DNA from 2 places in the Bacillus sp. SRL543 genome. Region 1 is predicted to be linked to the other one. Evidence: riboswitches for the same ligand, from Rfam matches in the RefSeq annotation. Region 1 holds a riboswitch; the other holds the start of a gene.
The links. Region 1 has a riboswitch for FMN ahead of AC4E8B_RS16730 (ECF transporter S component). Riboswitches for the same ligand answer to the same signal wherever they lie in the genome.
Positions count from the first base shown of each region.

Region 2: another riboswitch for FMN. It lies ahead of ribD (bifunctional diaminohydroxyphosphoribosylaminopyrimidine deaminase/5-amino-6-(5-phosphoribosylamino)uracil reductase RibD); the one in region 1 lies ahead of AC4E8B_RS16730 (ECF transporter S component).

Region 1 is NZ_OZ481794.1:3,262,896-3,267,308, reverse strand. Features, by position in the region: gene AC4E8B_RS16745 (sodium-dependent transporter) at 1-209, opposite strand, end outside; T-box leader at 362-582, opposite strand; gene AC4E8B_RS16740 (MerR family transcriptional regulator) at 829-1,338, opposite strand; gene AC4E8B_RS16735 (type 1 glutamine amidotransferase domain-containing protein) at 1,531-2,055, shown strand; FMN riboswitch at 2,229-2,367, shown strand; gene AC4E8B_RS16730 (ECF transporter S component) at 2,539-3,123, shown strand; gene AC4E8B_RS16725 (ferredoxin) at 3,359-3,607, opposite strand; gene AC4E8B_RS16720 (YpbB family protein) at 3,918-4,413, shown strand, end outside.
Region 2 is NZ_OZ481794.1:3,031,183-3,035,595, reverse strand. Features, by position in the region: gene AC4E8B_RS15515 (four-helix bundle copper-binding protein) at 49-375, shown strand; gene AC4E8B_RS15510 (TlpA disulfide reductase family protein) at 549-1,124, shown strand; gene AC4E8B_RS15505 (EcsC family protein) at 1,128-1,964, opposite strand; FMN riboswitch at 2,126-2,272, shown strand; gene ribD (bifunctional diaminohydroxyphosphoribosylaminopyrimidine deaminase/5-amino-6-(5-phosphoribosylamino)uracil reductase RibD) at 2,413-3,528, shown strand; gene ribE (riboflavin synthase) at 3,509-4,159, shown strand; gene AC4E8B_RS15490 (bifunctional 3,4-dihydroxy-2-butanone-4-phosphate synthase/GTP cyclohydrolase II) at 4,257-4,413, shown strand, end outside.

The DNA.
Region 1 (4,413 bases):
TCCTTTTGGGTGCTTCTGCCAATGACAAATTCGGCAAGCAGGATGGGCAGGCCAATGAATAAAGTGAACAGAATAAAAACAAGGAAAAATGCGCCGCCTCCGCCTATACCTGTCATATACGGGAATTTCCAGATAGCGCCGAGGCCGATCGCGGAGCCGGCAGCAGACAGGATGAACCCGATTTTTGTCCCCCATTTTTGTTTTTCCATAATATCACTCTCCTAAAGACATTAATTCAGCGGGCACTGAAACAAATAAAAATCCCTGCATGAATTCATGCAGGGACGAAAAAAATTCGCGGTACCACCCTCATTGTGAAGAAAACACCAGGCACAGAAAATAAAAAACGCCCCTGCTTAACAGCAGGGACGATTATATCGCGGTACCACCCATTTTTGTGAAAACATCTTCACCACTTTGTTTGATAACGGTATACACTACCGTTTTCCGCTTTCTTATCCAAGAGTTCACGGAAAATGCTCCAAGGGGAACTTCATGCCATTTCTTTGTACCGGTTTTCACCTGCCACCGGCTCTCTAAAACAGGGAGAAATACATTACTATACCTTTTCAATGCCCAATATTTTTTTACAATATTACCACAGGTCAGGAGAAATAAAAAGATTTTTTTAAAAAAGAAATGCGGAGCTGGCCCAGCCGCCGGAGCTGAACATATTGAAATGCGGAAAAGCTTTGCTGGGCAGAGGAACGCGGACTAAGAGCGCCATGCCTGCTGCATCTTTGCAGCTGAGTGACATATCTGGGAGCCCGCTGAATGAGATAAGTTCTTTTTCCAGACAATAAAAAAAGCACCGCCCGCCTGGCGTGCTCAAAAACCGAATAGCAGACTGATAATGTTCTTTTTCTTCCAGCTTCTTTTGATCGAAGGGTGGTCAAAAACGGGAGGCTGATCAGCCGCAGCGGCTTTTTGTGATGCTTCGAGGCGCTCTATCTTCTCAGCCATCTGCAGAAGCTGGGTTTTCAGGTCCTCAATCTCGCGGCGGTGCTGCAGCAGCTGATAGGAAACAACGTCATCTGCTTTAGAGTCAAGCCGGTTGTCGAGGATGCTGACCTTTTCGGCCAATTCCGTAATTTGAGAAGTGTAATCCTCGGTTTGGTGTGTCATTTCCGGGTTTTTTTGGACCGAAAGCTTCACTTCCTGGACAAGGGCACCGTTCTGGATCTGAGATTGTATATCTCTCAGGATCTCTAATTGATCATCCCCAAAGTGGTAGTGGCCAAGTTCATTCCTTCCGACTTCGAGTCCGAACTGCTTAACCCAGCGCTGGATCGTGCTCGGCGATACTCCCAAAGAGCTGGCCGCTTTATTCGTATTCATTTTCATCACTCCTTTTTCTTACAAATACTGCAAAAAAGCAGACATTCCTCCCGCCGTGACAAAACAAGTTGGGATTCGGCAAAAGAAGCCAGGAACCCCATAAATCTGCCGGCAGCATCAGGGCTGGAGGGGAGACATGCAGGCAGATAAGGGGTAGAATGGCTGTAGCCAAGAAAAAGGAGTGTTGATTTTATGAGACTGGAAGGCAAAAAAATAATCAGCCTTGTACACCATGAGTTTGAAGACCTGGAGCTTTGGTATCCCATTCTGCGGCTCAGGGAAGAAGGTGCAGTTGTAGAACTGGCAGGTGAAACAGCGAATGAAATATATCTGGGGAAATATGGTGTCCAGGCAGCATCAGATTACGCCTACTCAGAAATTTCCGCTGACAGCTATGATGCCATCCTGGTGCCGGGCGGATGGGCGCCAGATAAAATCCGGAGGTTCCCGGAAGTTATTTCACTAATCAGGAAAATGGATGAAGCAAAGAAACCGATCGGGCAGATATGCCATGCAGGCTGGGTGCTCATATCCGCAAAGATCCTGGAAGGCCGCACAGTCACCAGCACCCCGGGAATAAAGGATGATATGGAGAACGCGGGAGCAATCTGGGTTGATGAGCCTGCTGTAACTGACGGGCATATCGTATCGAGCAGGAGGCCGCCAGACCTTCCTGATTATATGCGGGAGTTTATCCGGGCTCTCGAAAAGAAATAGTTTTGTGCAAATCCATCAAACTCCATGCCTATCCGGACGGTTTATGTGCTGCCGGGCTGATTAGGAACTTAGGTGGCTTCGGCAGAAAGTTAGAGCAATTTTCTTCACAAAGAGGTTTTTTTTCAGTATAATGAATTCAGAATTCCAAGTGGGTTCTAAAATAATTTAATACGGTCTATCTTCGGGGCAGGGTGAAATTCCCGACCGGCGGTGATGAGGCAAGTCAGCTCTAAGCCCGCGAGCCTGTTTTATTGGGCAGGATTTGGTGAGATTCCAAAGCCGACAGTACAGTCTGGATGGGAGAAGATGGAGGTTCTGCAAACGTTCAAAAGATGCAGGTTTTGAACGTTTATTAAGCCTGCCTTTGTAAATTCTCCCTCAAGCTTTTTGCTTGGGGGATTTTTAATTCAATGGCACAAGCTTTTTTTTGCCGAACCTTTCTTCTTTAGGTGAGATGGATCCTAAAAAGGAGAGAGGAACAACATGAAGAAATTTTCTATTAAAGCTTTGGTATCAATTGCAATGCTGAGCAGCATCTCATACGTCTTAATGCTGCTGAATTTCCCAATACCGCCGTTTCCGAAATTCTTAATGATTGACTTCAGCGACATACCTGCATTGATTGCTGCGTTGATCTTTGGTCCGGCTGCAGGGATACTTGTGGAATTATTCAAAAATGTACTTGATTATTTTATGACAGGAAGCGCCACCGGCGTACCGGTAGGGCATCTGGCAAACTTTGCTGCCGGAATCCTCTTCGTGCTTCCAACCTATTATATTTACAATAAACTGAGGTCGAATAAAGGCATGACAGCGGCCCTGGTCATTTCAACCTTCATCATGGCAGTGCTGATGAGCATCCTGAATTATTACATCATCCTGCCTGCTTATACGCTGTTCCTGAACATGCCTGCCATGTCAGCACCAGAAACGCGCACAATGGTCGTAACAGCCATTCTGCCGTTCAACATCGTAAAAGGCCTGATCATCACCGGGATTTTCATGCTTCTATTCGCCAAAATGAATCCGTGGATCAACAAGCAGTCTGCATACCGCAGTGCTGCATAAATAAAAAAACTGCAGCCTGCACTGCAGTTTTTTTTATGTGAAAATTTATTGTCAGGAAAAGTGAAAAGCGCCTGAATCCTGAGGAATACAGACAGTGAAGGGGTGGGGCCCTGCGGCAGGTCTGCAGGACCCCACCCCATCCTTATGCAGGGGCGTCTGCTCAGCGAGAGAGAATTTACCATAAGATCAACATAAGAAAAACAGCCTCGGAAGGGAGGCTGTTTCTTAGTGTCTGCTATTCAAATTTAAGGGCGTCGCCTTCAAACGGCTCATCCGCAACTTTGATGGAATCAGTCGGGCAGCCTTCAAACGCATCCATCATATCGTCTATTAAAACATCAGGAATCTCAACGATGCCTTCGTTTTCATCGAGTGTAACGAATGCAATGCCTTCATCATCATAGTCATAAATATCTGGAGCTGCAGCTCCGCATGCGCCGCATGCAATACATGTTTCTTTGTCAACAATTGTATACTTTGCCATGTAAAAACCTCCCAATCAATTAACCGATATTGTCACGGTTTCCGCGTTCTGGCGGGCGGAAACTCTTTCCTCATACACCTATTGTAAGTGTGCTTTCTTTACTTTTCAATAGAAAATGTATTGAGAATGCTTATCACATAAGGGTTTGCAACATTTTATACCCTGTTTGCATGTTTTAAAACAGCCGGGTTTTTTATAAACATGTTAAAATAATATAAAGGAACAGGCTGCTTAAAAATGTAATATATATTGCCGCATTAAAGTGTTATATTAGCAAAAAGGCTAAAAATATACAAGCAAGGTGAATTTTATGCCTATTAATTATCTGCAAATGATTATTTTATATTGTCTGGACAAGCTGAACGGCGAGAGGACCATCTACTCGATCTATCATCTGCTGAATGGAAAGAAGTCATCGCAGACAATCCAGGATGCCCACCTGTTCAATCTGGGCGCTTTATTCCAGACCTGCCCTTTATTGGGGAGGGCGGACCTTGATGAGCAGATAAAGCATCTGGAAAAGCAAGGCTTGATCCAGCAGAAGGAACAGCTTCATTACATGGTCACGGACGAGGGAGCGTCAGCCCTTGGTGCGCAGCTGCAGAAGACCCCTGTTCCGTCATACTTGAATGGATGGAAGCTTCATGACAAGGCTGCTCTTTTTTGGGAAAGGCTGTCGCTGCTGGTCCAGGTGGTTTCCCAGTTAAACCATAATAATTCACATTATATTCCGATACAAAGAAGAAGGGCCGCCCATATTTGGCTGAAAAAAGCCCTGCGCGAAGCAAAGTTGGATAAACAGGACC
Region 2 (4,413 bases), 230 kb from region 1:
TCTGTCACTTATAGAATCATATATTGCAAAAGAGCGGAGGCTAATGTGATGGATAACAGCTATGAAGATTGCAAAAAGGCGTGCCTTGAATGCCTGGAAGCCTGCGAGAGTTCTTTTCGGAAAACCCTGGAAGAAGCAGATGCCGGGCAGAGGTCTGCCGCACTCCGGCTCTATAGGGAAAGTGCTGATATTTGCGCACAGACAATCAAGGCGCTTGAGTCAGACAGCGATTTTATAAAAAAGTATACTCTGCTCTGTTCAAGGATAGTGGATCAATGTGCCGAAGAATGCAAGCAGTTTGAACAAGCTCATTGCAGGAATTGTGCAGAAAAATGCTATATGTGTGCGGAAGAATGCAGAAAGCTTGCTGCTTGAAATAACACTGAAATAAACGAGTACAATCCGGCCGGTGGTGCCGGTTTTTTTATGCAGGCTGTTTACTTAGCTTCCATAGCATAATAAAATGGTGTTCTAGCAAGAATATTAGCTTTTGCCGCTTATGCAGGCAAAGTTTCTATAAGATTGCTAATAAAAGCCCGAGGTGCGCTATGAAAAAGTTTCTTCTTGTTGCAGGCATTATTGTGCTGGCTTTGTTTATCATTGATAGAACGGTCCTGAAGGATAAAGGGGTCGTAAACAAAGTGCTGCCCGCGGAAAAATATGAAAAGCTGGAAAATCCGGAGGAAATAGCAGTGGGGATTGAACCGGGCAACAAAGCACCGGATTTCACCCTGACTGACATAGAGGGAAAAGCAGTGAGCCTCAGTGATTATAAAGGCAAAAAAGTCTTCCTTAATTTCTGGGCAAGCTGGTGCCCGCCCTGCAAGGCCGAGATGCCGGATATGCAGGAGCTTTATGAAGAAAAAGCAATCGGGGATTTTGAAATATTGGCCGTCAACATGACATTTATCGAAAAAAACAAAGGCGACGAATTGGCTTTCGTAAAAGAGAACGGCCTTACTTTTCCCATCCCGCTTGATGCAAAAGGGCAAGTGATGGGCGAGTATGAGATTATGGCCTACCCGACCAGCTTCTTTATTGACTCTGACGGAATCATCAGAAGCAGGGTAATGGGTGCCGTGGATAAGGATTTTATTAAGAAAGAAAGCAAAAGGCTTCCATGATGTTCATGGAAGCCTTTCTTCCGTTCCTGGCGGCAAAATATCTGGCGCTGCTGCCTCCAGGCGCTCCTTAATCTTCCGTTTCCTGTAAAGCATCATTCCCGCTTCCCCGATATCACCTACTGCTGAGCGGTTGATGAATGCCCCAAAGATCAGCCCTGCAATCGGCACCATCTGAAAAAGCTTCTTCCAGCCAAACTGATCACGATAGGCAAAGACAACCTCACGCCACCCCTGAATTTCTGATGCGATTTCACGCTGAACGTCTTCTTCCGGAGAATCGATGTCAGAAAGCTGCCTGAGTATGGCCTGCTTGCCAACGATATCGGCGGAAACAAACTGCAGCGCCTTCACGATGAACAGGCGCTCTTTCTTGCTTTTTGGATCATAGCCGTAGCAGATGGCAATATCCTGTAGCGTTTTAAGCTGCATTCCGAGAAGGACCGGGATATCCAGACTTAAAGTAAATAATCCTCCAAACCCTGTGCCTGCCCCCTGTATGGCGGCAAGCTTCTTCCTGCTCCCTGTCAGCTTCTCTGCTGCCGCATCCATCTCTTTGATGGACAATGTTCCTGTATCCTCCAGAGTATTCACATTTCGCCCCGGGTAATAAGATTTAATAGAATTGGAAGTGCTTAAATAGCTGCCGCCCGTCTGAATATAGCTGCCGAGTTCATCAAGCATAACTCCCATTTTTTTCTGAATGAATGCCGGCGTCAGCTTGTCCAGCATTTTAAATGGAAGCCTGCCGATTTTTTCCCAAAACCAGAGACCGCTCTGATCTTCTTCCCATTCGCGGCATTTCTGCAGTTCGGACTGCAGCTGTTGTTTCGTCTCCTGCATAGTTAAATTCCTTTCTGCTTGTAATGATCTTTATACGTATATCACCATATAAAGGTTTCACGTTCAAAAGCACTATTTTGATTTAAATATACTGCTCATAAGCTCTCTGAATTGTCGGAAGAGAAAATTCATGATAAGATGCCTTTAATATTATAAGTATAATATTCCTTCGGGGTCGGGTGAAAATCCCAGCCGGCGGTGATGAGGCATGCCTCTAAGTCCGTGACCCGGCTTCACGCATAGTGAAGGCGGTGGATTTGGTGAAATTCCAAAGCCGACAGTTAAAGTCTGGATGGGAGAAGGAATGGATGTGTAAACCGCGTTTTTAACACTGTGTTTCGAACGCTTATTTCGTCATGTCTGATTTGGCCCCGTACTGATTTCTGTACGGGGCCTGCTGTTTTTTCTGGAGAGAAAAAATGGAACTATAGGAAAAGAGGGTGTACATATGACAGATGAAGACTATATGGATCTGGCCCTGTCCCTGGCCAGAAAAACAATCGGGCAAACCAGTCCGAATCCATGTGTCGGCGCCGTCGTCGTCAAGGATGGACAGATAGCCGGGATGGGAGCGCACTTAAAGGCAGGAACCCCGCATGCTGAAGTACATGCCATCACTATGGCGGGTGATTTTGCCAGGGGAGCAGATATTTACGTCACGCTTGAACCATGCAGCCACCACGGAAAGACGCCTCCCTGCGCAGATCTGATCATTGAATCAGGGATCAAAAGGGTGGTCATTGCCGCGAAAGATCCCAACCCTGTTGTTGCCGGACGCGGGATCAGCAAGCTTAAAGACGCTGGGATAGAAGTGGCAATAGGGATCAGGAGGGAAGAGGCTGAAGAGATAAATGCCCCATTCTTTCATTTCATGAGAACCAGCAGACCATATGTAACTATAAAGGCCGCCGCGTCATTCGACGGCAAAACAGCAGCAAACACTGGTGACAGCCAATGGATTACCTCTCCAGAATCCAGGGAAGATGTACACCGGTTAAGACATGAACATGACGCAATATTGACGGGCGTAAACACAGTCATCCATGATAACCCCCAGCTTACCGCCAGACTGCCCCGAGGCGGAAAAAACCCTATAAGAGTAATATTGGATTCTGCATTAAGGATCCCTGATGATGCAGCTATCCTGCATGATCAAAAAGCTCCGGTCATCATTTTTACCGGCAGCGGATATAACAAAAGCAAGGCTGAGAAAATTAAAGCTTTGGGCACGGAGCTTGTACATCTTCCCGAGGAAGAGGTGCCAGCAAGCCAGGTGCTCGAGGAATTGGGAAAAAGGCAGATTCTCTCTGTCTTTGTTGAAGGCGGGTCTGAAATCCATGCTTCTTTCATTAAGGAGGAGCTATTCCAGCAAATCATTCTGTATGCTGCCCCCAAAATAATCGGCGGGAGGGAAGCTGTCCCGTTTGTAGGGGGAAAAGGGATCTCTTCAATGGATCAATCCATTCCCTTGGCATTTAAATCGGCCGAACGCATCGGTCCGGACCTGAAAATTACTGCGGTGCCGCAGCGAGAGGAGGGCCATCATGTTCACAGGATTAATTGAGGAAGTCGGCAGGGTCGAACAGATTGTCCACCAGGGGAAAACTTTAAAGCTCACCATATCGGCCGGACTGATACTTGAAGATGCGGGAATTGGCGACAGCATTGCCGTAAATGGCGTTTGCCTGACAGTCACTGATTTTACCGCGAGAAAATTCAGCGCTGATGTTATGCCGGAAACATACCATTCTACCAGCCTTGCCGAACTGAAGCGCAATAGCCCTGTAAACCTTGAAAGAGCCATGAAAGCCGGCGGCCGCTTTGGGGGCCATCTCGTATCAGGGCATATAGATGCCAGAGGCAGGATCCTTAGAAAAAGCCATGAAGAAAATGCCATCTATTATGAAATCGAAGTGCCGGAGGAATGGTCCCATTTGCTGGTGGATAAAGGTTCCATTGCTGTAGATGGTGTTTCGCTGACAATTTTTGAAGCGGGAGCTTCTTCCCTGACAGTTTCCCTTATTCCGCATACTGCATGCCATACCATCCTGGGAGGGAAGGAAGCAGGGGAAAGTGTGAACCTTGAGTTTGATATGCTTGGAAAATATATTTACAGCTTTATGAATAAAGCTGCCTCCAAGCCGGAAAAGCAGACTGTTTCGGAGGCTCTTCTTAGGGAAAACGGCTTTTTGTGACAGCCTGAGAACCAAGCTTTAGCAATAAAAGAAGGAATGTCTTTCGCCAGGAGTGAATGGGGAAAAACAGACCCTTAACCAAAGGAGAGCTGTAACCATGTTCAATACAATCGAAGATGCTATAGCAGAGCTAAAGAAAGGCCGGCCTGTGATTGTAAGTGATGATGAAGACAGGGAGAATGAAGGCGATCTTATAGCCCTTGCAGAGTTTGCCGGACCGGAAACCGTCAACTTCATGGCAAAGGAAGGGCGGG